DNA from 3 places in the Mycobacterium kubicae genome. Region 1 is predicted to be linked to each of the others. Evidence: riboswitches for the same ligand, from Rfam matches in the RefSeq annotation. Region 1 holds a riboswitch; each other region holds the start of a gene.
The links. Region 1 has a riboswitch for magnesium ahead of I2456_RS11575 (Rv1535 family protein). Riboswitches for the same ligand answer to the same signal wherever they lie in the genome.
Positions count from the first base shown of each region.

Region 2: another riboswitch for magnesium. It lies ahead of I2456_RS16420 (PE family protein); the one in region 1 lies ahead of I2456_RS11575 (Rv1535 family protein).
Region 3: another riboswitch for magnesium. It lies ahead of I2456_RS13255 (PPE family protein); the one in region 1 lies ahead of I2456_RS11575 (Rv1535 family protein).

Region 1 is NZ_CP065047.1:2,435,085-2,442,749, forward strand. It holds gene I2456_RS11560 (AMP-binding protein) at 1-1,595, shown strand, start outside; gene I2456_RS11565 (carboxymuconolactone decarboxylase family protein) at 1,633-2,226, shown strand; gene I2456_RS11570 (NAD(P)H-dependent flavin oxidoreductase) at 2,237-3,367, shown strand; M-box (ykoK) riboswitch at 3,519-3,688, shown strand; gene I2456_RS11575 (Rv1535 family protein) at 3,965-4,207, shown strand; gene ileS (isoleucine--tRNA ligase) at 4,565-7,665, shown strand, end outside.
Region 2 is NZ_CP065047.1:3,476,376-3,484,040, forward strand. It holds gene I2456_RS16395 (cobalamin B12-binding domain-containing protein) at 1-637, shown strand, start outside; gene I2456_RS16400 (class I SAM-dependent methyltransferase) at 657-1,283, opposite strand; gene I2456_RS16405 (SAM-dependent methyltransferase) at 1,280-2,152, opposite strand; gene kasB (3-oxoacyl-ACP synthase KasB) at 2,663-3,916, opposite strand; partial or broken gene I2456_RS16415 (IS256 family transposase) at 4,188-5,187, shown strand; M-box (ykoK) riboswitch at 5,666-5,836, shown strand; gene I2456_RS16420 (PE family protein) at 6,129-6,428, shown strand; gene I2456_RS16425 (PPE family protein) at 6,443-7,663, shown strand.
Region 3 is NZ_CP065047.1:2,842,930-2,850,594, forward strand. It holds gene I2456_RS13245 (PPE family protein) at 514-1,785, shown strand; gene I2456_RS13250 (PPE family protein) at 1,876-3,099, shown strand; M-box (ykoK) riboswitch at 3,212-3,386, shown strand; gene I2456_RS13255 (PPE family protein) at 3,684-4,877, shown strand; gene I2456_RS13260 (PPE family protein) at 5,668-6,978, shown strand; gene I2456_RS13265 (PPE family protein) at 7,059-7,665, shown strand, end outside.

The DNA.
Region 1 (7,665 bases):
GCGAGCAAATCAAGCAATCTGGGTCGGCCGGTGACCGCGCGCTGATTTTGTCGCCCCAAGGCCTGGAATATGTCGTCGCATTTCTCGCGGCGATGCAGTCCGGATTGATCGCGGTCCCGCTTTCGGTTCCGCACGGCGGCGCCCACGACGAGCGGACCACGTCAGTCTTGGCAGACACGGCCCCGGCGGTCATTCTGACGACATCGGCGGCCGTCACCAATGTCAAGGACTGCGTCGAGTCCCAGAGCGGGCAGCGCGTGCCGGCCATCATCGAAGTCGATTCGCTGGATCTGGATGCGCGGCCCCGATCCTCTCGCCCGTCGCGAAGTGCCGGTGACGAGGGACCACTCACGGCCTATCTGCAGTACACGTCCGGTTCTACGCGGACCCCCGCCGGCGTCACCGTCTCGAATGACAACGTCTTCGCCAACTTTGAACAGATCATGGCGGACTTCTTCGTCAACGAGGGAGGCGTGCCGCCCTCCGACCTCACTGTCGTGTCCTGGTTGCCGCTGTATCACGATATGGGGCTGTTGCTGGGGACGATCATGCCTATCCTGGCCGGCAGACACACCGTGTTGACCAGTCCGGTGGCGTTCTTGCAGCGGCCCGCCCGATGGATGCAATTGCTGGCGCGTTACGGCCGCACCATTTCGGCGGGACCGAACTTCGCCTTCGAAATCGCGGTGCGCAAGACATCCGACGAGGACATGACGGGCTCGGATCTGAGCTTGGTGCACTCCATCCTCAACGGCAGTGAGCGGGTACAACCCGCCACCCTGAAGCGGTTCGCGGACCGGTTCGCGCCGTTCAAGTTCCAGTCCAAGGCGTTGCGCCCGGCCTACGGCATGGCCGAAGCGGTCGTGTACATCGCGACTCGGCAGGTGGGCCATCCGCCGGAGATCGTCCACTTCGACCCGCAAAAGCTGCCCGACGGTCAGGTGGTACGGGTCGAGAGCGGCACACCGTTGGTGAGTTACGGCGTCCCGAAGTCGCCGCGGGTGCGCATCGTCGATGCGGACACCTGTGTGGAGTGCCCGGAAGGAACAGTCGGGGAAATCTGGGTGCACGGGGGCAATGTCGCTTCGGGTTACTGGCAGAAGCCGGAGGAAACCGCGCGGACTTTCGGTGCGAAGATCACCAACCCGTCAGCAGAGACCCCCGAAGGGCCGTGGCTGCGCACCGGGGACTCGGGCTTTTACTCCGACGGTGAACTGTTCATCATGGGCCGCATCAAGGACCTGCTGATTGTCTACGGGCGCAATCACTCTCCCGACGACATCGAGGCCACCATCCAAGAGATCAGCGCCGGCCGTTGCGCGGCAATCGCCATTCCGCAGGACGGGGTGGAGAAACTGGCCGCCATCGTCGAGGTCAAGCAGAAAAAAGACGAATCGGCACCAGACCTGGCGCAGCGACTGAATGCCCTCAAACGCGAGATCACCGCGGCGATCTTCGACTCCCACGGATTGAGCGTCGCCGACCTGGTTCTGGTGTCGCCCGGATCGATTCCCATCACCACGAGCGGCAAGATCAGACGGGCGCAGTCGGTCGAGATGTACCAGCAAGCGGCGTTCGCCCGGCTGGACGTGTGACGAAACCGCCTGTGGCACAAGCAGGGAGGCTTGCATCGTGACCCAAGCCAGTAAGCCGCCCCGGATACCGCTCCTGCCTGTCGGCGAAGCCAAAGCTGCTGCCGACCAAGCCGGCGTGCCCGATTACATGGCCGAGCTGAGCATCTTCCAGGTGCTGCTGAATCATCCACTGCTCGCCGGGGTCTTCAACGACCTGCTGGCCAGCATGCTCTGGCATGGGGCTCTGGACCGCAGATTGCGGGAACTGGTGATCATGCGGATCGCCTGGCTCACTGGGTGCGACTACGAGTGGACCCAGCATTGGCGCGTCGCTTCGCGCTTGGGAGTGTCGGCCGAAGATCTGCTCGGTGTGCGGGAGTGGCGCAGTTGCAACGGGTTTGGCGCCACGGAACGCGCCGTGCTGGCGGCGACCGATGACGTAGTGCGGCACGGCGCGGTGAGCGACGCCAGCTGGACCGAGTGTCAGCGGGAATTGAATTCCGACACAACGGTTCTCATCGAACTTGTCACCGCCATCGGTGCCTGGCGGATGGTCGCCTCGATCCTGCAGAGCCTTCAGGTCCCGTTGGAGGAAGGGGTGGCAAGCTGGCCTCCCGATGGCCGGTCGCCGTCACCTACCGGCTCGGCGTAGCGTCGGCGGCATGCGAACCAGGGTCGCCGAAATGCTCGGCGTTGAGTTTCCGATCTGCGCTTTCAGCCATTGCCGGGACGTGGTCGCCGCGGTGACCAACGCCGGCGGGTTCGGGGTCCTGGGCGCGACCGCGCACAGCCCGCGGCGGTTGGAGAGCGAGCTGAACTGGATCGACGAGCAGACCGGCGGTAAACCATACGGCGTCGACCTGCTCCTGCCGCCGAAGTACGTCGGCGCTGACGAAGGCGGCGTCAACGCAAAGCAGGCACAAGGTCTGCTGCCCGAAGAGCATCGCGCGTTCGTCGAAGAGTTGTTGGACCGCTACGGCGTGGCGCAGCACGCCGATCCCGACCTGGCGATCCGGGGCGGTCTCAACATCTCGCCCAAGGGTTACGAGCCACTGCTGGAAGTGGCGTTCTCGCACCGCATCCGGCTGATTGCCAGCGCGCTGGGGCCGCCGCCGGTCGACCTGGTCGAGCGAGCGCACAGCCACGACGTGCTGGTGGCGGCGCTGGCCGGGACCACGCAGCACGCGCGCCGGCATGCCGCTGCCGGCGTCGACCTGATCGTCGCGCAAGGCACCGAGGCGGGTGGGCACACCGGTGAGGTGGCGACCATGGTGCTGGTTCCCGAAGTCGTCGATGCGGTCGCGCCGACCCCTGTGCTGGCCGCCGGTGGCATCGCCCGCGGCCGCCAGATCGCTGCGGCGTTGGCTCTGGGCGCAGAAGGGGTGTGGTGCGGGTCGGTGTGGTTGACCACCGAGGAAGCCGAGACCGCGCCGGTGGTGAAAGAGAAGTTCCTGGCTGCGACATCGTCGGACACAGTGCGGTCCCGATCGATGACCGGCAAGCCGGCTCGCATGCTGCGCACGGCCTGGACCGACGAGTGGGAGCGGCCCGACACACCTAACCCGTTGGGCATGCCGCTGCAGACCGCTCTGGTCACCGATTCGCAGGTCCGGATCAACCAGGCCGCGGCTCAGCCCGGCGCCAAGGCTCGCGAACTGGCGACTTACTTCGTAGGCCAGGTGGTGGGGTCGCTGGATCGAGTGCGGCCCGCCCGCGCCGTGGTGCTGGACATGGTGGAGGAATACATCGACACCGTCAGCCGCCTCGAAGGCCTCACCGACTCCGGACTGTGATGTCGCGCACAGCCGGGTTGCCGGTGTTTGCGCTGGTCGCAGCGCCTTCGCTGGGCAGCAGCCGAGGGCGGACCTCAGGTTGCCATAAAAACCGGAAAACCCGGCGTGGTGGAGTTGACCCAGTCCAACCGGTGGTGCATCATCGGTCCGGTAAGCACCTCGATAGGTGAGGCGGCTACACGAACACAGGCCACTGACCCCGAACGTCGAAAGACGCCCCGGGTCAGGACAGCTCCTCCCGGCTTAAGGGTTGAGCCCAGGTGGCTTCCGGTTCACCGGACACGTCGTGTAGTGCCAAAGCTCTAACGAGTGGGGTGCGAATTCCGACGGAAGTCGGCAATTCTGTACTCCTTTGTGCGCGCAGAAAAGAGCGGGTCAACCGCTGCTCGCGGCCGTAGAGGAGGTGAGGGACGCATGAGTTCCAGTGACAGTCCGGCTCGATATCCGGGCTCCGTTTCGTCCCCAACCGGTCTCCGGCGCGACGTTGCACGCTGAGTCGAAACTCACCAGCAGCGATCGGATCCGAACCGATACGGGACGGGACTGAGCAGAACACAGTCCACAGAATCCTGTTTCGAAATTCTCTAGGAGGCGATCATGACCGCTGCCCTGTACGACGAAGTAGTTGCCATCGCGCCCGCTCCGAAGCTGACGGTGGTGCCGAACGTCGCGCCGACCGAGGCTGCCGTGGTCAAGAAGGTGACGCGCCGCCGCGAGGACCAGCCTTTCGGCGCCGGAGGCGACCCGCTGGTTGACGGTGCCGCTCGGCTGCTCACCGTGCCGTTGCGTCACCTGTACGCGGCGCTTTGGCGGGCCGGTGTGCTGGACGTCCAAGCTTGATAAGGGTCGATGGTTCGAATGGATAGCGAACAACCCGGGCTCCCAGGGGTTACCCGACTGCAGGACTGGCCTGCGGTCAGGTAGCCCCTGGGACTCGGCACATCATCTGGATTTGCGCAGCCCCGTAGAATTGGGCAATCGGCACTGATCCGGCCATCACCGGGGAGCCTTCGGAAGAACAGCCAGCATGGCCCAGTAGAGCCGAACGGGTGGGCCCGTCACAGCCTGACACTTGAGCGGTCACGCGCCAGCGTGGCAAGCGGGGTGGTACCGCGGCGTTCGCGCACCAGCGCAGCGTCGTCCCCGGAGCCTGGCCATAGGCACGCAGCCACAGGGGCACACGGGAGACGACGCACTTTGACCGACAATGTTGAATTGCAGGCCGACTTCAAGGCCTATCCGAAGCTGTCCGAGGGAGCCCCCGACTTCCCGGCACTCGAACAACAGGTTCTCGAGTACTGGTTCCACGACGACACCTTCCGCGCCAGCATTTCCCGTCGTGACGGCGCCGAAGAGTACGTGTTCTACGACGGGCCGCCGTTCGCCAACGGCCTGCCCCATTACGGGCACCTGCTGACCGGCTACGTCAAAGACATCGTGCCCCGCTACCGCACCATGCGCGGTTGCAAGGTGGAGCGCCGCTTCGGCTGGGACACCCACGGCCTGCCGGCCGAGCTGGAAGTCGAACGCCAACTGGGCATCACCGACAAATCGCAGATCGACGTCATGGGCATTGCCGCGTTCAACGACGCCTGCCGCGCGTCGGTGTTGCGCTACACCGACGAATGGCAGGCCTACGTGACCCGCCAGGCCCGCTGGGTCGATTTCGACAACGATTACAAGACGCTGGATCCGTCCTACATGGAGTCGGTGATCTGGGCGTTCAAGCAACTGTGGGACAAGGGCCTGGCGTACGAGGGCTACCGCGTGTTGCCGTACTGCTGGCGCGACGAAACGCCGTTGTCCAACCACGAATTGCGGATGGACGACGACGTCTACCAAAGCCGCCAGGACCCGGCCGTCACCGTCGGTTTCCAGGTGGTCGGCGGCGATTTGGCCGGCGCTTACCTGCTGATCTGGACGACCACGCCATGGACCCTGCCGTCGAACCTCGCCGTTGCGGTCAACCCCGCGATGACCTACGTCCACGTCCAGGTCGGCGACCATCGATTCGTATTGGCCGAGGCGCGACTGGCCGCCTATGCCCGCGAACTCGGCGACGAACCGGCGATCCTTGGCACCTACCGCGGCGCCGACCTGCTGGGCACCCGTTACCTGCCGCCGTTTCCTTATTTCATGGACGCGCCCAACGCTTTTCAGGTGCTGCGCGGTGACTTCGTCACCACCGAGGACGGCACCGGGATCGTGCACATGGCACCGGCCTACGGCGAGGACGACATGGCGACCACCGACACCGTCGGCATCGCGCCGGTCACACCCGTGGACTCCAAAGGCCGCTTCGACGCGACCGTTCCGGACTACCAGGGACAGCACGTCTTTGAGGCCAACCCGCACATCATCCGGGACCTGAAGAACCAGACCGGCCCGGCGGCGGCCAACGGGGCTATCCTGATCCGCCACGAAACCTACGAGCACCCTTACCCGCACTGCTGGCGATGCCGCAACCCGCTGATCTACCGGGCGGTTTCGTCGTGGTTTGTGGCAGTCACGACTTTCCGGGACCGCATGGTGGAACTCAACCAGCAGATCACCTGGTACCCCGAGCACGTCAAGGATGGGCAGTTCGGCAAGTGGCTGCAGGGCGCGCGCGACTGGTCGATCTCTCGAAATCGCTACTGGGGCACGCCGATTCCGGTGTGGAAATCCGACGACCCGGCCTACCCGCGCATCGACGTGTACGGCAGCCTGGATGAATTGGAACGCGACTTCGGTGTGCGGCCCAGCAATTTGCACCGGCCCTACATCGACGAGTTGACCCGGCCCAATCCCGACGATCCCACCGGCAACAGCACCATGCGCCGCATCCCCGACGTGCTCGATGTCTGGTTCGACTCGGGATCGATGCCATACGCACAGGTGCACTACCCGTTCAACAACCGCGACTGGTTCGACGGGCACTACCCGGGTGACTTCATCGTCGAATACATCGGCCAGACCCGCGGCTGGTTCTACACGCTGCACGTGCTGGCCACCGCGCTGTTCGACCGTCCGGCATTCAAAACGTGTGTGTCACACGGGATTGTGCTGGGCAGCGACGGGCAGAAGATGAGCAAGTCGCTGCGGAACTACCCGGACGTCACCGAGGTGTTCGACCGCGACGGCTCCGATGCCATGCGGTGGTTCTTGATGGCCTCGCCGATCCTGCGCGGTGGCAACCTGATCGTCACCGAACAGGGCATCCGTGAAGGGGTGCGCCAAGTCCTGCTGCCGCTGTGGAACGCCTACAGCTTCCTGGCTCTCTACGCCCCCAAAGTCGGTGTCTGGCGGACACATTCGACGCATGTGCTGGACCGCTACGTCCTGGCCAAGCTGGCCGCGCTGCGCGACGAGCTGACCGAGTCGATGGAGGTGTGCGACATTTCCGGGGCCTGCGAGCAGCTGCGCCAGTTCGCCGAGGCCTTGACGAATTGGTATGTGCGGCGGTCGCGTTCGCGGTTCTGGGAGGAAGACGCCGACGCCATTGACACGCTGCACACCGTGCTGGAGGTAACCGCGCGGCTCACCGCTCCATTGCTGCCGTTGACCACGGAGATGATCTGGCGCGGCCTGACCGGGCAGCGGTCGGTGCACCTCACCGACTGGCCGGACGCCGATGACCTGCCCGCCGACCCCGACCTGGTGGCAGCCATGGACCAGGTCCGGGAAGTGTGCTCGGCCGGGTCCTCGTTGCGGAAGGCCAAGAAGCTGCGGGTGCGCTTGCCGTTGCCGAAACTGACTGTGGCGGTAGAGCACCCGGAGCGGCTCAAGCCGTTCGTCGACCTGATCGGTGACGAACTCAATGTCAAGCAGGTCGAATTGACCGACGCGATCGACACCTACGGCCGATTCGAGCTCACCGTCAATGCCCGGGTAGCCGGACCCCGGCTGGGCAAGGACGTGCAGGCCGCCATCAAGGCGGTCAAGGCAGGGCAAGGTGTCGTCAACCCGGATGGCACGCTCAGCGCGGGTCCGGCGGTGCTGCAACCCGGCGAGTACAGCTCTCGGCTGGTGGCGGCCGACCCTGACTACACCGCAGCGCTGCCCGATGGCGCGGGTCTTGTCGTGTTGGACGGCACGGTGACTGAAGAACTGGAAGCCGAAGGCTGGGCCAAGGATCGCATCCGCGAACTGCAGGAACTGCGCAAGTCGACCGGTCTGGATGTGTCGGACCGCATCAGCGTGGTGATGGCGGTGCCCGCAGCGCGGGCCGCGTGGGCACAAACCCATCGAGATCTGATTGCCGGCGAAATACTTGCCACCAGTTTCGAATTCGGTGATCCGCCCGACGGTGTCGATAT
Region 2 (7,665 bases), 1.0 Mb from region 1:
GACCAACCCCCTGCGGCTCAACCAGCACTTGCAGGATTTCGGTCCCGATGCCGTTGCGGTGAGCTGCTCGGTGCTGAGTTCACTCGCGACTTGTCGTCGATTCATCGAGGCCAGCACGGCGGTCGGCGTCCCAATCTTGGTCGGCGGCCCGGCTTTCGGCGACGACGATGTGCGCGCCCGCGCACTGGGCGCCACCGCCTGGGCCCACGACGCCTACGGCGCCATTGCGGCGATGGACGCGCTGCCCCCGGTGGTCGGGCCGGCCGCACCGTTGCCTGACGCCGCTGCGGCCGAACATGCTTCGCTGGGAGAGGATCACCGCCGACTGGTGGCGATGCTGCGCGAGCGATGGTCGCTGGTGGCCGCGGTCACCACCGCGCAGGCCGACACCTTGCACAGCGTGCTCGACATCGCCGACGACGTCTTGCATCAGATCCTGCATGCGGTTTCGGCCACCCTGCTCACCGGTGACCAACGCCTGATTCCGCAAACCGCCGCATGGGTGGCCGACCTCATTCGCAGCCGCGGCGGTGACGAAATGATGCTCAGTGAACTCGCCGGTGTCCTGTGTCAGGTACTGCAGGAGTATCCACTGGCAAATGCCTTGATAGCCAAGCACTTCGCCGCCGGCTTCTGAGCCGCATTCCAGCCAGGTATTACTTCTTGACGCCGACTGTGATCAGGTCCGCGATGACTCGCGTCCACACCGGACGGGGAATGCGGTGTTGGTCGCTGATGGTGAACCCGGCGTCTTCGAACATCGCCCGCATCTCGGCCGGCGAAGGGTTGTGTTGGGGTTTCCACCTGCTGACCACGGGCAGCACCTGACGCGTACTGAGCGCGGCCACGGCGACCATTCCGCCGGGCGCCAACACGCGGTGAAACTCCCGCAACGCCGCCGGTTGGTCGAAGAAGTGGAAGGCCGAGGTCGTGACGACAGCTTCGAGCGCGGCATCGTCGAAAGGCAACTGCTCAGCAGGGGCCCGCAACCATTGCACCCTAGCGGATTTGGCCCGAGCCTGGTTGAGCATACCGTCGGACATGTCCACACCGTAGATCTCGTCGGGATCCAGTTCCCGCTCCAGGCGACTCGTGAAAACGCCAGTCCCGCAGGCTATGTCAGCGATCTTGCGAGCGTTGCGGGCGCGCAACTGGGCGATTACCTCGTCGTGCGGCGGCCGGTAGACCCACTGCTGCAGGACGGGCCAGTCGTAGGCCGGCGACAAGAAACTGAACAGCCCGGTGACCGCGTCATTGAGGACGCGGCGCTGTGGTGCGGTCATTCACCCAGTACCGAGGAGTAGTAGATGGTATCGGCCATCGAGACGGAGTCGTTGTCTTGCGGGACCGCGGCAAGATTGTTGTCGGCCAGCAGGCGGCTCATCTGAGTTCCGTCGGTTCGCCACCCGAGGTTGCCCAGGTAAACCGCAACATCGCTGCGCTCGCCTTCGAAGCCGAGTTCTTCCCAATCCAACTCGAATCCGTGCTCACGCCACTTCGCGGTGGCCCGGCGCATCATCTCCTTGGCTTTTTCGGTGTCCTGCTCCGGCCGGTCCGGGATGGCTTCAACCGCCAGCCGGCTGCCCCGAGCGCTCAGCGCGGTGACGTTGTCCATCAGGCGATCCTGAGCGTCCGGCGGTAGATATCCGAGCAGACCTTCGGCGATCCAGGCGGTCGGTTTGGTCTTGTCGAAGCCTGCGTCCGCCAAGGCTCGCGGCCAGTCCTGCCGCAGGTCAATGGCGACGGTCCGCAGATCCGCTGTGGGGGCGGCGCCAAGACGCTGCAGCGTGGTCGTTTTGAACTCGATGACCTGCGGCTGGTCCACCTCGAACACCGTCATGTCCGCCGGCCATGGCAGCCGGTAGGCACGGGCGTCCAGACCGGAGGCCAAGATGACGGCCTGGCGCACCCCTGCCCGCGCCGCGTCTTCAAAGAAGGAGTCGAAGAATCGGGTGCGCGCGGCCATGGCGTCGGGCATGTGCTCGAGCTTCCAGCCGGATTCTTCGTCGTCGACGTCGGCGGCCGCCAGGTCGCCGGTGATCCACCGAGTGAAGAAGTCGATGCCGACGGCGCGCACCAGCGGTTCGGCGAATTGGTCGTTGATGACGGCGTTGTCGGCGTTGCTCGCGATGGCGCGCGCGGCAGCCACCATGGTCGCCGTCGCACCCACGCTGGTGGCTAGATCCCAGGTGTCATTGTCTGTGCGTGGCACGGCTGTTCTCCAATGTCAAAGTGCGGATACTTAGCCAGTTTAACCACTGTGGCTGTGACGCAGCTGTGAAGCGCGTCACCGCCGGCTGAAGGCTAGTGTCGCCCGGGGCCGTCGGGCCCACCCGGACCGCCGGGACCACCCGGGCCACCGGGCCCCCCTGGCCCGCCGGGGCCCCCCGGTCCTCCCGGGCCGTTCGCGGCCGGGAGCACCCAGACACACTCGTTCAAGTCCACGCTCCAGGCCCAGCCGGGAGCGCAATCGTCGTCGGCACGGCTGATAGCCGGTGCGGCGATTCCGCTCATCGGAAGGACCGCTGAAATAACGCCGAGCGCAGCCAGTAAGCCGCGCAGTCGCAGACGCTTCATTGCAACCTCACCCAGTCATCGTCCGCCGATCAGGTGAGTTCGATTGTGCTCCCGATCTGGCCGCTCGGGGGCAATTCGACGGGGTTTAATACCGGCCGAAAGCCAGCGCCACGTTGTGCCCGCCGAATCCGAACGAGTTGTTGATCGCGTAGTTGTACTCGCCCGGTCGCGGCTTACCCGCCACCACGTCCAGATCGATCTCCGGGTCCAGGTTCTCCAGGTTCAGCGTGGGCGGAACGACCTGGTCGCGCAGCGCAAGCACGGTGAGGATGGATTCCACGGCCCCGACCGCGCCCACCGAGTGCCCCAGCGCCGCCTTCGGGGCGTACACCGCCGGCTTGTTGCTGCCCAGCGCGTTGTTGATGGCCCTACCCTCGGCGACGTCACCAATCGAGGTGCCGGTGGCGTGGGCGTTGACGTGGTCGATGTCGCCCGGCGTGAGGTCAGCAAGCTGAATCGCCCGGCTCATCGCATGTCCAGCACGTTCCCCGTTGGGGTCAGGCGCCACCATGTGATAGCCGTCGGACGTGACGCTGGCGCCCATCAGGCGGGCCAGAATATTGGCCCCGCGCGCCTTGGCGTGCTCCTCGGTCTCGATGACCATCAATGCACCCGCTTCACCGAACACGAAACCGGTCCGGTCCCGGTCGAACGGGCGGCAGGCGCCCACGGGGTCGTCGTTCTTGGTCGACATCACGATGCGCATCTGGGCGAACGCGGCAATTGGAACGGCCTCGATCTTCGTTTCGACCCCACCGCAGATCGCGATGTCAGCCTCACCGAAGACGATGTTGCGCCACGCCTGAGCGATGCCCTCTGAACCGGACGCACACGCCGAGACGAAGGTGTTGACGCCAGCCTTGGCGCGCCGCTCCAGGCCCACGGCAGCCGCAGCCCCGTCCGGCATGTACTTCTGCACCGCGAACGGCGAAACCGCTTCGATTCCGCGAGCCCGCATGTCGTCGTAGCTGAACACCATCTCCTCGGCGGAACCCAATCCGGTGCCGACCGACACCATCAGGCGGTTGCTGTCCACCTCCGGCGAACCGGCGTTCTCCCACACCCGGCGCGTCAGAACCGTGGACATCCGCTGCAGGTAACCCATCCGGCGCAGCTCGGCACGCGTCAACTGGCTGTCGAATTCCTCCAACAAGTGACCACCAATGCGAACCGGCAGGTCGAACTGCTCGACGAACGGATCGTCCAGGACGCGAATACCACTTTGGGAGTCGAGCAACATCTTCCACGTGGTTTCCATGTCCGGCGCCAGCGCAGTCGTCATGGCCATCCCAGTCACGACCACATTCGGAAATGCTTTTCCGGTAACCATTTCTGTCATGGGTCTAGCCATATCCCTTTCGTTCTCACATCAGTGGGCGCGCACACGGCTCCCGTCCCATGAGGCGCAAATTCTTAGTTGTCTGCGGTCAATCGACAGCTGCGAGGGAAGGTCGTGAGGACGAGTGTCGGGCTGCGCGGCGCTGCCACATCGCCTCGGCTGTTAATAGAACCTTAAGAAGCATACCTTCAAACGGGACCAGAACCGATGCAGCGGCCAGACAACGGCCACGTCGTGCCACCGGAGCCAGGCGTTTCAGCGCTCACGAAGGCGGCCACCGAATCTGCGCACGGGGTCGTTCTTCCGGCATTGTTGGAGCGACGCCGCCGGTCGATCAATGCCTGTTCGCGGTGGCCATGGAGGCCTACCTGCACGGCACCTCGACCCGTAAGGTCGACGAACTGGTCAAAGCGTTGAGAGCTGATGCGGGGATATCCAAAAGCGAGGTATCGCGGATCTGTGCCGACCTGGACACCGAAGTCGCGCGTTTCGCGACCGACCTCTCAGTGATCAGCGGTTCCCGTATGTGTTCCTCGACGCCACCTACTGCAAGGCCCGAGTCAATCACCGGGTGGTGTCCCAGGCGGTGGTGATCGCCACCGGGGTTGCTGCTGACGGCCGCCGCGAGGAGCTGGACTTTCGAGGTCGGCGACAGCGAGGACGGCGCCTTCTGGACGGCGTTTTCTGCGGTCGCTGAAGTCATGCGCCTGTCCGGGGTGCAGTTGGTGATCTCTGATGCCCACTGGTTTGCGCGCCGCGACGAGGCTGTGCTGCTCGGGCGGCGTGGCCAAGATGCTGTGTGCATTTCCTGCGCAACGTGCTGGCACAGGTGCCCAAGGGCTCCGCGGAGATGGTCGCCGCGGCGGTCCGCACCAACTTCGCCCAACCCGCCGCCGAACAAGTCCGCGAGCAACTTGACACCATCGCCGGCATGCTCGGACGCCAGCTACCCAAGGTCGAAACAATGCTGCGCGGGGCGGCCGACGACATCACCGCGTTCGCGAATTTCCCTGTGCCGCACTGGAAAAGGTTTGGTCGACCAATCCATTGGAGCGGTTGAATAAAGAGGTCATGCGTCGAACCAACGTCGTCGGGGTGTTCCCAACCCGGCCGCCCTGCTCCGACTCGCCGGCTCGGTCCTCGTCGAAGCCCATGACGAATGGCAGGTCGCCGACAAACGCTATCTCTCCGAAACCACCCTTGCCCTGCTCAACCGCGCCAATGACCAACCCGACCAACACGTTGTGGTCCCAGCCGCACTGACGGCATAGTTGAAACGCAGAGCCCCACGAATCGCCGGCCCGACTTACACCACTGCGCGGGACGCAACCTGATTTTGGGTCGGCCGCACTGCTACCAATAAATTCGCAAGTGCCCGCGGTCATAAGTCCGTTTTCAGCCTGCTGCAGAAAATGTCCTGGACCATCGCCGCCGGGCACGGCCAGCAAGCAGCGACCGACCGCCATCGTCACGCGGATTGAACGCACCAGCCCGCCTTCGCCGACACCAGATCGCCCTCGGCCGATTGACCCTGATCACTGTCGAAGCAATCGTGGCCACACCGGCCAGTAAAGGCCGCATAGGGAAACTGTCAGCCCCACTCCTCATGCCTCACGACGGTCACCGTGTCGCGGGCGCGCTTAGCTCAGGTACCAAGGGTGTTTCGCGGGCGGATGGGACTGCCCCCGATTTTGTAGATCTCGCTGCCGAGTTGACTGGCGTCGCCTTCGAGTGCCAGGATTAACTCCGCATGCACCTCGCTAGGTGAGGCGTCTGCACGGACATAGGCCACTGACCTTAAACGTCGAAAGACGCCCAGGGTCAGGACAGCTCTTCCCGGCTTAAGGGTTGAGCCCAAGTGGCTTCCGGGACAACCGGATACGCCGTGTAGTGCCAAAGCTCTGACGAGAGGGGTGCCGCGGCTGGTTAATCAGCCAGGTCGCCTCATCCCATTGTGCACCGTGTCGGCACCCCCGTGTGCCCTGGCCGTGAGGAGGTGAGAGCGAGATAAGTCCCGGTGATAGTCCCTATCCGAGTCCGATGACCGTTTCGTTCAGATCCGGCCCCGGCATCCTTCCCATCATTTGAATCGGCTTGCGCCGCTTCGGTTAAAACCAACGCACGCCTTCGTTTGGTAAGTGCGCGTCCTTTTGGCGTGCTTCGACATGACTACAGCCGCAGCTTCAGTCTGCTTTCCGGAAGGAGAAATCCGATGACTTTTGTGACCACACAGCCAGAAATGCTGGCTGCAGCAGCCAACAATTTGCACTGTATCGGCTCGGCCCTAGCCGCCCAGAACACCGCAGCGGCGCTGCCGACTACACGCGTCATTCCTGCTGCCGCCGACGAGGTATCCGCTCTGACTGCAACACAATTCAGCGCCCACGCCGCGAATTATCAGGCGGTCAGCGCCCAGGCCACCGCGGTTCATGACCTGTTCGTGCGCATCTTGGGTGCCGGTGCCGGTTCATACGCGACCACCGAGGCGGCCAACACCGTCGCGACCGGCTAAAGGAGTGGGTAGCAATGACTGTGATGATGGATTTCGGCGCGCTACCGCCGGAGATCAACTCCGCCAAAATGTACGCCGGCCCAGGACCGGCGTCGATGCTGAGCGCGGCAGCAGCCTGGAACGGGCTGGCAGCCGAGTTGCGTTCGCACGCTGCGTCTTACGGATCGGTCATCTCGGATCTGACCAGCGAAGGCTGGCGCGGTCCGGGATCGACGGCCATGGCCGCTGCCGCTGCGCCATATGTAGCGTGGATGAACACGACTGCTGCACAGGCTGAGCAGACCGCAAACCAGGCAACGGCCGCCGCAGTGGCCTACGAGACTGCGTTTGCGATGACGGTGCCCCCGCCGGTGATCGCGGCCAACCGTGCGCAGCTGGCGTCGCTGGTCGCGACGAACGTGCTCGGGCAGAACACCCCGGCGATCGCGGCCACCGAGGCCCACTACAGCGGGATGTGGGCACAAGACGCCGCCGTCATGTATGGCTATGCCGCGCAGTCGGCAGCAGCCACCAAGGTGCCGTCGTTCACCGTGCCGACGCAGAACACCGACCCCGGTGCGCTGCCCATGCAGGCCGCTGCGGTCAACCAGGCCACCGGCACGACAGTCGGTGCCGCTAGCACGCAGACAGCGTTGTCACAGTTGACGTCTGCGGTGCCGGGCGCGCTCCAGCAGCTTGGATCGCCGACTGCATCGTCCACGTCAGGGCTTTCCGCAATCCTGGGCCAGCTGACCGGGTCTGGATCCGGGAGCTCTGGGTTCGACTGGTGGAATGAATTTGGACCCAACGCGAATATCTGGAACACCATCTTCTCGTCCGGGTTCTACATGCCCAGCAACACGGTGGGTGCCTTCACGAGCTTGCTAGGTGCCGGTGCGGCCGGGGACGCAGCTGGGAACGCGATGGGAGAGGCTGTGACGGCCGGCCCACTCGGAGGCCTCGTGGGTCTGGCGAACCTGGGTTCCGGTGGCGGCGCATCTGCCGCCCTGGGTCAGGCCCCGTCGATTGGGTCATTGTCGGTGCCGTCCAGCTGGACCGCGGCCGCCCCACCGGCAAGCCCTCTCGCATCGGTCTTGGGGGCCACCCCGCTCAGCCCCCCTCCAGCGGTCGGGACCGGCATGCCCGGCTACGCACCGGCGGCTATGGCCGGGCGCGCGACAACCGGTGCCACCACTGCAGATACCCGGTTCTTAATCCGCCCGCTCATGGTGCCTCACTGGCCCGCCGCTGGGTAACG
Region 3 (7,665 bases), 410 kb from region 1:
TCGAACGCACAGCAACACCAAAAGGCGCGACGAGTTGTCGGTTCTTTGGTTTGCTTCAACAAGCTTCCTGCCGCGCCACCGCCGGATACGCTGTGTGGATTCGAAGCTCGGATGGGTGGGATCGGAAGTCTGGCAAAGTCAGCCACACGACCGCATCCCATTCTGTGGAACACCGCAGCACTCCCAGCTGAGGGGATTCACGACGGGAGGTGGGGCGGTACTGAATCAACCGACAGTGATCATCCGAAAGTGTTGACCGTTTCTTTCCGATCCGGTCACGGCGCTTCTTCTGCCGTCTGAAATCGACTGGCGCCGAGTACCCGAAACACGCCGCGCATTGCGCTCGTTCGATCGGCAACCCCTTGACACCACCGCAGCGGCCGAGCCCGAGCCGGGTCGGACTATCCGATAAGGAGATGTCCGATGTTTTCCCTTGCTACACAGTGCAATTCGCTGCCGCCTGCGCCCGCAGACGCCGCCCCGGTGAACACGGCCGGTTAGGGGGTGCCGGCGATGGACTACGGAGCGCTTCCTCCCGAAATCAACTCCCTACGCATGTACTCCGGACCGGGTTCGGCACCGCTGTTGGCGGCGGTGACCGCCTGGGACGCCCTGGCTGCGGAGCTACGTTCCACAGCCGCCGCCTACGACACGGTGATCTCGGCGCTGACCGGAGACGAGTGGTTGGGGCCGGCGTCGGAATCGATGGTGGCCGCCCTAGCCCCTTACCTGACCTGGATGACCCTGACCGGGATGCAGGCCGAACAGACCGCCCGCCAGGCGGCCGCCGCGGCGGGCGCCTACGAGTCGGCGTACGCCATGACGGTGCCACCACCTGTGGTGGCCGAAAACCGCACCCGGTTGACGGCCCTGGTCGCGACCAACCTGCTCGGTCAGAACACGCCCGCGATCGCGGCCACCGAGGCCGCATACGGTGAAATGTGGGCGCAGGACGCCGCGGCGATGTATGGCTACGCCACCGGTTCGGCCGCCGCCTCGACACTGACACCTTTCGCTGAGCCGGCGCAGACGACAAATCCGAGCGGGCAGGCCAACCAAGCGACCGCGGTCACCCAGGCCGCCGGCAGCGCCGGTGGCAGCCTCACCCAGAGCGAACTGCCGCAACTCATGTCTGCGGTACCGGGCAGCCTGCAAGGACTCGCGTCGCCGGCAGCGGCCTCGCCCTTGGATGCCATCCCAGGATCGGGCCTGCTCGCCGACATCTTGAACTTCCTTGACGGGAATGACGGCAATCCCTACGGCATCTTCCTGAACTCATCGCTGACCAACGGGTTCGTCTCGGCCGGGTACGTGAGCCCCGCCGTGATCGCCCCAGGGGTGTGGGCCGCCATCGCCGACACCAACGCGGTCGCACTCGGCGCCCAAGAGGGTGCCGCGGTGCCACCGATGGGTTCCGGTGAAGGGAATCCTTCGTGGATACCGGCCGCGTCACCGGCGAGCCCCACCGGCGTGCCTCCGCTCGGCGAGACGACTGCCGCCTCACTAGGTGCAAGCGGAGTGACGGCCGGTACGAATCAGTCGGCGGTGGTGGGGCGATTGTCCGTTCCGCAGACGTGGACGCAGGCGACCGCGGTCGCGAACCACGCGGGCGCCGCGGCGCCCGGCGGCGGTTGGACGAGTTCGGCGATGGTGCCCCAAGCCGCGGCAGGCATCCCGGGTGTGCCCGGCATGCCGGCTCCGGGGATGTTCGGCCACAGCTTCGGCAATGGGCCGCGCTACGGATTCCGACCGACGGTCATGGGCCGTCCGCCAGCCGCCGGCTGACCTCGCGCAGGTACTGCGAAATCGGTGTCGCCGGTAGGCGGCACCCAAGCCGACTCCACCATCACGGCTGGTTGAAGGAGGTGCAGGACAATGGATTTCGGTGCACTGCCGCCCGAAATTAACTCCCTGCGCATGTATTCCGGGCCCGGCTCGGCGCCGCTGCTGGCTGCCGTGACGGCCTGGGATGAGCTCGCCGCCGAAATGCATTACACCGCAACGGCATACGAGTCGGTGATCTCGGCACTGGTCAGTGAAGGCTGGTTGGGGCCGGCGTCGGCGACGATGGCGGCTGCGGTGGCACCGTATGTGACTTGGCTGAGCGTCTCGGGCCTGCAGGCAGAGCAAACTGCCGGTCAGGCCGCCGCAGCGGCGGCGGCGTTCGAAGCCGCGTTCGCCCTGACCGTGCCCCCTGCCGTGGTGGCGGCCAACCGAGCGCGCTTGCTGGTGTTGGTGGCCACCAACTTCTTGGGCATCAACACACCGGCGATCGCGGCGACCGAGGCTGAATATGCCGAGATGTGGGCACAGGATGCGACGGCGATGTACGGCTATGCCGCAAGTTCGGCGGAAGCCGCGGTGCTACAACCGTTCAGTGAACCCGTTCAGACGACCAACCCGTCGGGACAGGCCAATCAGGCCGCAGCGGTTACCCAAATCACTGGAACCACAGCGGGCAGTTTGACCAAAACCGAACTCCCGCAACTCATGTCCTCGGTGCCGGCAACCCTGCAAGGGCTCTCGTTACCGGCGGCGGCATCGCCACTTGACGCGATTCCCGAGACGGGCGTGCTGGCCGACCTGTTGAATTTCCTCGACGGGAACGACGGCAACGCCTTCGGAATTTTCCTCAACTCCAATTTGGTGAACGGGGTTGTGTCAGCGGGGTATACGGCTCCGGCGCAGATATTGCCGGCCGTCACCGGAGCGGTGGCCGACATCAGCGCGGTGGCGAACGGCGGAGCCGATGCGGCTTCGGCACCGATCGCCAGCGCCGATGCCGCCGATGCCGCGTGGAACGGAGCGACCGCCGCGCGCTCGGGTCTCGGGGGAGTGAGCGCCGGCGCCAACCAGGCGAGCTTGATCGGGCGATTATCTGTTCCGCAGAGTTGGACGGTGACCGTCGAGGTCGCCGATCAGGCCGGCGTCGCGCGCCCCGAATCCATCCTGAGCGGCACCGCCGCCCCGCAAGCGGGCGCCGCCATGCCCGGCATTCCCGGCATGCCCACCCCAACGCCTTATTCGCGCAGCTTCGGCAGTGGTCCGCGATACGGGTTCCAGCCGACGATCATGTCGCGTCCCCCCGCTGCCGGCTGACACTCAACGGGTTGCGGCGGCCGATGGTTACCGCCTGTTTACCCGGTTGCTATTGCCATGGGCTGCAGCGTTGGGTTGACTCCCATCACTTCCGGTGCCACGATGGCGTCTGCATGCACCTCGCTAGGTGAGGCGTCCGCTCGGATACAGGCCACTGACCTCGAACGTCGAAAGACGCCCAGGGTCAGGACAGCTCTTCCCGGCTTAAGGGTTGAGCCCAAGTGGCTTCCGGCTTTCCAAGCCGGATACGCCGTCCGGTGCCAAAGCTCTGACGAGAGGGGTGCGGCGTCCGGTGTTGTCCTGCCGGGCACTCATCCCTGTGTGCGCCTTGTCGGCATCCCCGTATGCCCTGGCCCCGAGGAGGTGAGAGCGAAGTGAGTCCCGGAGATAGTCCGTATCCCAGATCGACCATTTCGTTTCGATCCGATCCCGGCGCCTTCCGCGCCTTCTGACGGCACCTTCGTTACTGATCTGCACACGTCGCTGCGCCGACGTGTGTGAGAAGGTGCGTGAAAGCTGTTCCCAGGCAACGGGTTTGGGTCCCTCCCGCAACGTATTACCGCTAGCTTGAAAGAGGGGCACCGATGAGCTTCGCAGTGGACTTTGCCGCATTGCCGCCCGAGATCAACTCCGCACGCATGTACACCGGAGCCGGCGCAGCTCCCATGCTGGCTGCCGCATCCGCCTGGAAGGGCCTGGCAGCCGAGTTGCGTGCCACCGCGTTGTCGTACGCATCGGTGCTGGCCGCGCTGACGAGTGAGGAGTGGTACGGCCCCGCGTCGGCGTCGATGGCCGCCGCGGCAGCCCCCTACGTCACGTGGATGAGCTCAACCGCCGTGCAAGCGGAGCAAACGGCCATCCAAGCCGAGGCCGCGGTCGGTGCGTACGACGCCGCGTTCGCCGCGACGGTCCCACCGCCGGTGATCGCGGCCAACCGGGCTCAGCTGATGACGTTGATCGCCACCAACTTCCTGGGTCAGAACACCCCCGCCATCGCGGCGACCGAAGCGCAGTACGCCGAGATGTGGGCGCAGGACGCCGCCGCCATGTACGGCTATGCCGGTTCCTCGGCAGCCGCCACCCAGCTGATCCCATTCGTCGAGCCAGCGCAAACGACAAACCCGAGCGGACTGACGGCCCAGGCCGCCGCGGTGAGTCAAGCGGCCGCAGGGGGACCGCAGAACACGCTGTCGGAGTTGATGTCGGCGGTGCCCAGCGCATTGCAGGGACTTGCTGGCACCAACGGCGCGGCGGGCCTGACCGACGTCACAAATCTGCTGCTGACCGGCTCGGGACCAGCAGGGCTGGCGGATTTCTGGGCTCAGTGGGGGCCCAACGCGAACATCTGGAACACCATAACGTCGACCGGTATCTTCACCCCTGGTGCCACGGTCGGCACCCTGTCCAGCCTGTTCGGTGCGACGGCGGCATCCGGCGTGGCCGGCGACGTCGCGCAAGGGGCCGCAGCCGGTGTGCAAAGCGCGGTGGCTACCCCCGTTGCCTCGACGGGGGCGGCGAGCGGCCTGGTGTCCGCCGGCGCGGGCAACGCCTCCATCATCGGCAAGCTGGCGGTTCCGCCGTCCTGGACGGCAAGCGCACCGGTGGGCCCGCTCGGCGCCCCGTTGGGAGGAACACCCATGGTCGCGCCGCCACCCGCCGTCGCGGCCGGCATGCCGGGCGTGCCGCTGGGCACCGTGGCGAGCCAACCCTACGGTCGCGCGGTCCCGCAATACGGTGCTCGCCCGACCTTCGTCGCCAGGCCGCCTGCGGCCGGTTAACGGCCTGGCGGGCTGTGCAGAAAACGTCCAGCCAGTGAGCAGGCACATTACAGCGGCTCGCGCATACCTTCCTCCTGTTTTTTGCGTACGTTGTTCCTAACGTCAGAAGAACGAGGCATGACGGTGGAATGGCCACGCGGCGCTGTCGCTCTTGCCGCCAGCCGTCGTTTCGGGAGATCGCTATGGCAGTGACGAATGGGCAGCAACACGTCGGTACCCACCCGCACGCGAGACCGCAGCCTTGCTGCGAACCGGGTTTGCGACCTTTCGGCAAATCGGCGGCTCGGAAATTGGCGAAGTCGCTGCTGCCGCGCCAGTCCACCCCGGCCGCAGGCGGCGACGCTTGACTGCTCGACATAGCACGGTGGCGAACGAGGCTTAGCTTGCCGCGTTCGCAGACTGTGCGCCGGATCACGATTTCGCGAACCTGACACATTACCTGGCGAGCCATTCGTGCGATATGCGCGTGCATCAAAGCCAGTTCTTGCGAAAGTGTTGTTTTTAGGTTTGTCGATATGTGCCGAAAAATGCAAAGACCCGCTGCTGTCGAGGCCCTACTCGAGTTTGCTCACAGCCCGATATCTCAGTGCATGAGGTAGCGCAGTGATGGCATCGATACGCATCGTTTACGTTGCGATCACACCGCGTGAACCTGACAAAAATACGGTCAAATCGGGTGGGTGAGCACGCAATGTAGCGGATGGCGGGATTCGCAATTTCCGATTGAACATGCGGTGGTGCCGGCCAGCGATCGACGGGCCGGTTCTCGAGGGGATAAGGGGTATCGCGTATGGACTACGGGGCACTGCCACCTGAGATCAACTCCGGGCGCATGTACACCGGTCCAGGTGCTGGGCCGCTGCTGACCGCCGCGGCAGCGTGGGACGCGCTGGCGGGCGAATTGCATTCGACCGCAGCATCTTACGCGTCCACGATTGAAAGCCTGACCGTTGGATCGTGGCAAGGGCCGACGGCAATGGCAATGGCCGCGGCGGCCGGGCCGTATGTGTCGTGGATCTCCGCCACCGCCGGGCAGGCCGACCAGGTGGCCGCGCAGGCGAAACTTGCGGCGAGCGCGTACGAGACTGCGTTCGCGGCGACGGTACCTCCGCCGGTGATAGCGGCCAATCGCGCGCAATTGCTCGCACTGATCGCCACCAATTTCCTCGGCCAGAACACCCCGGCAATTGCGGCCACTGAAGCCCAATACCTGGAAATGTGGGCGCAAGATGCCGCCGCGATGTACGCCTATGCCGGCTCGTCGGCAACCGCGAGCGAATTGACCCCGTTTACCGAGCCGCCGCAGACAACCAGCACGTCGGGCACCGCCATGCAGGCCGCGGCGGTATCGCAGGCCACCGCCGCTCCGGCTGCCTCGGACATCACCACGCAGCTGTCCCAGTTCATCACGTCGCTGCCAACGGCACTGCAAGGCTTGGCATCCACCCTTGCTGCGTCACCGACAACAGGGTCGACGTCGTTGCTGCCGGGACTGGCCTTGCCGCAGATCGCCCAAGTGTCGTTGCCGCCCTGGCTGTCCACCAACTTGGCCAACTGGAACTCGATTTTCTCCGTCCTCACCGGGCCGTTCTCGGCGCAGGGTTTGACGTCGATCCCCGGCGGCCCCTTCCTGTCGTTCGGCCAGGTGTACTCCTACGCCCAGAATGGGCAAGGCCTGCAAGCGTTCTTCACTCCCGCACAACCGATCACCGGTGCGCTGGCGCCCATCGCTTCGTCGGTTACCCCGCATCTCACGTCCGCGGGCTCGGTGGGCGGGGCGGCCTCGGGGGCGATGGGCCGCGCGGCGCTGGTGGGCAGTTTGTCGGTGCCACAGGGCTGGACCACAGCCGCTCCGGCCATCAGAACGGTCGCCGCGACGCTGTCGGCCAACCTCGCCGCTGCGCCGACGGCAGCACTGGCCGGCGAGTCCGGCGTCTTCGGGCAGATGGCGCTGTCGAGCCTGGCAGGTCGGGCCCTCGGCGCTGCCACCGTCGGCTCCGGAAGCGGCGGGGGCGCCGCGGCCGGCGCACTGGGCGGCGTCGTCGCGGAGGCCGACCCGGCCGCCGCCATGATCTTCGTGCTGCCGGCGCTGGAGGACTGACCGCTATGTACTTCACCCCGACGAACCATCTTCCGGCACAGGGGATTCCGATGTGCGGCCCAGGTAGGGGGTAGGCAGAGATGTTCTATGCAGCGTTTCCACCGGAAATCAATTCCGGCCGGATGTACAGCGGTCCCGGGTCGGGGCCGATGCTGGCCGCGGCGGCCGCGTGGAACGGGCTGGCCGCGGAATTGCAATCCACAGCCGCCTCCTACTCGTCGGTCATCGCGACCTTGACCAGCGGACCGTGGGTCGGCCCGTCGGCCCTCGCGATGGCCGCAGCCGCCACACCGTACGTGTCCTGGCTGAGTGGTACCGCCGCACAGGCCGCCCAAGCGGCCAGCCAAGCAACCGCCGCGGCGGCCGCATATGAAACGGCGTTCGCCGCGCACGTGCCGCCGGAGGAGATCGCGGCCAACCGCACCCAGTTGGCGTCCCTGGTAGCCACGAACCTGTTCGGGCAGAACACCGGGGCGATTGCCGCCACGGAGGCCCAATACGGCGAGATGTGGGCGCAGGACGCCGTGGCAATGGACAGCTATGCCGGATCATCGGCGGCGGCAAGCGAGGTGACCCCGTTCACCGAGCCCCCGCCGATCGTCAATCCCGGCGGACTGGCCAACCAAGCGGTGGCTACCGGTCAGTCGGCAACCACCGCCGCCGGCACCGTCGCACAGTCGCTGGTGG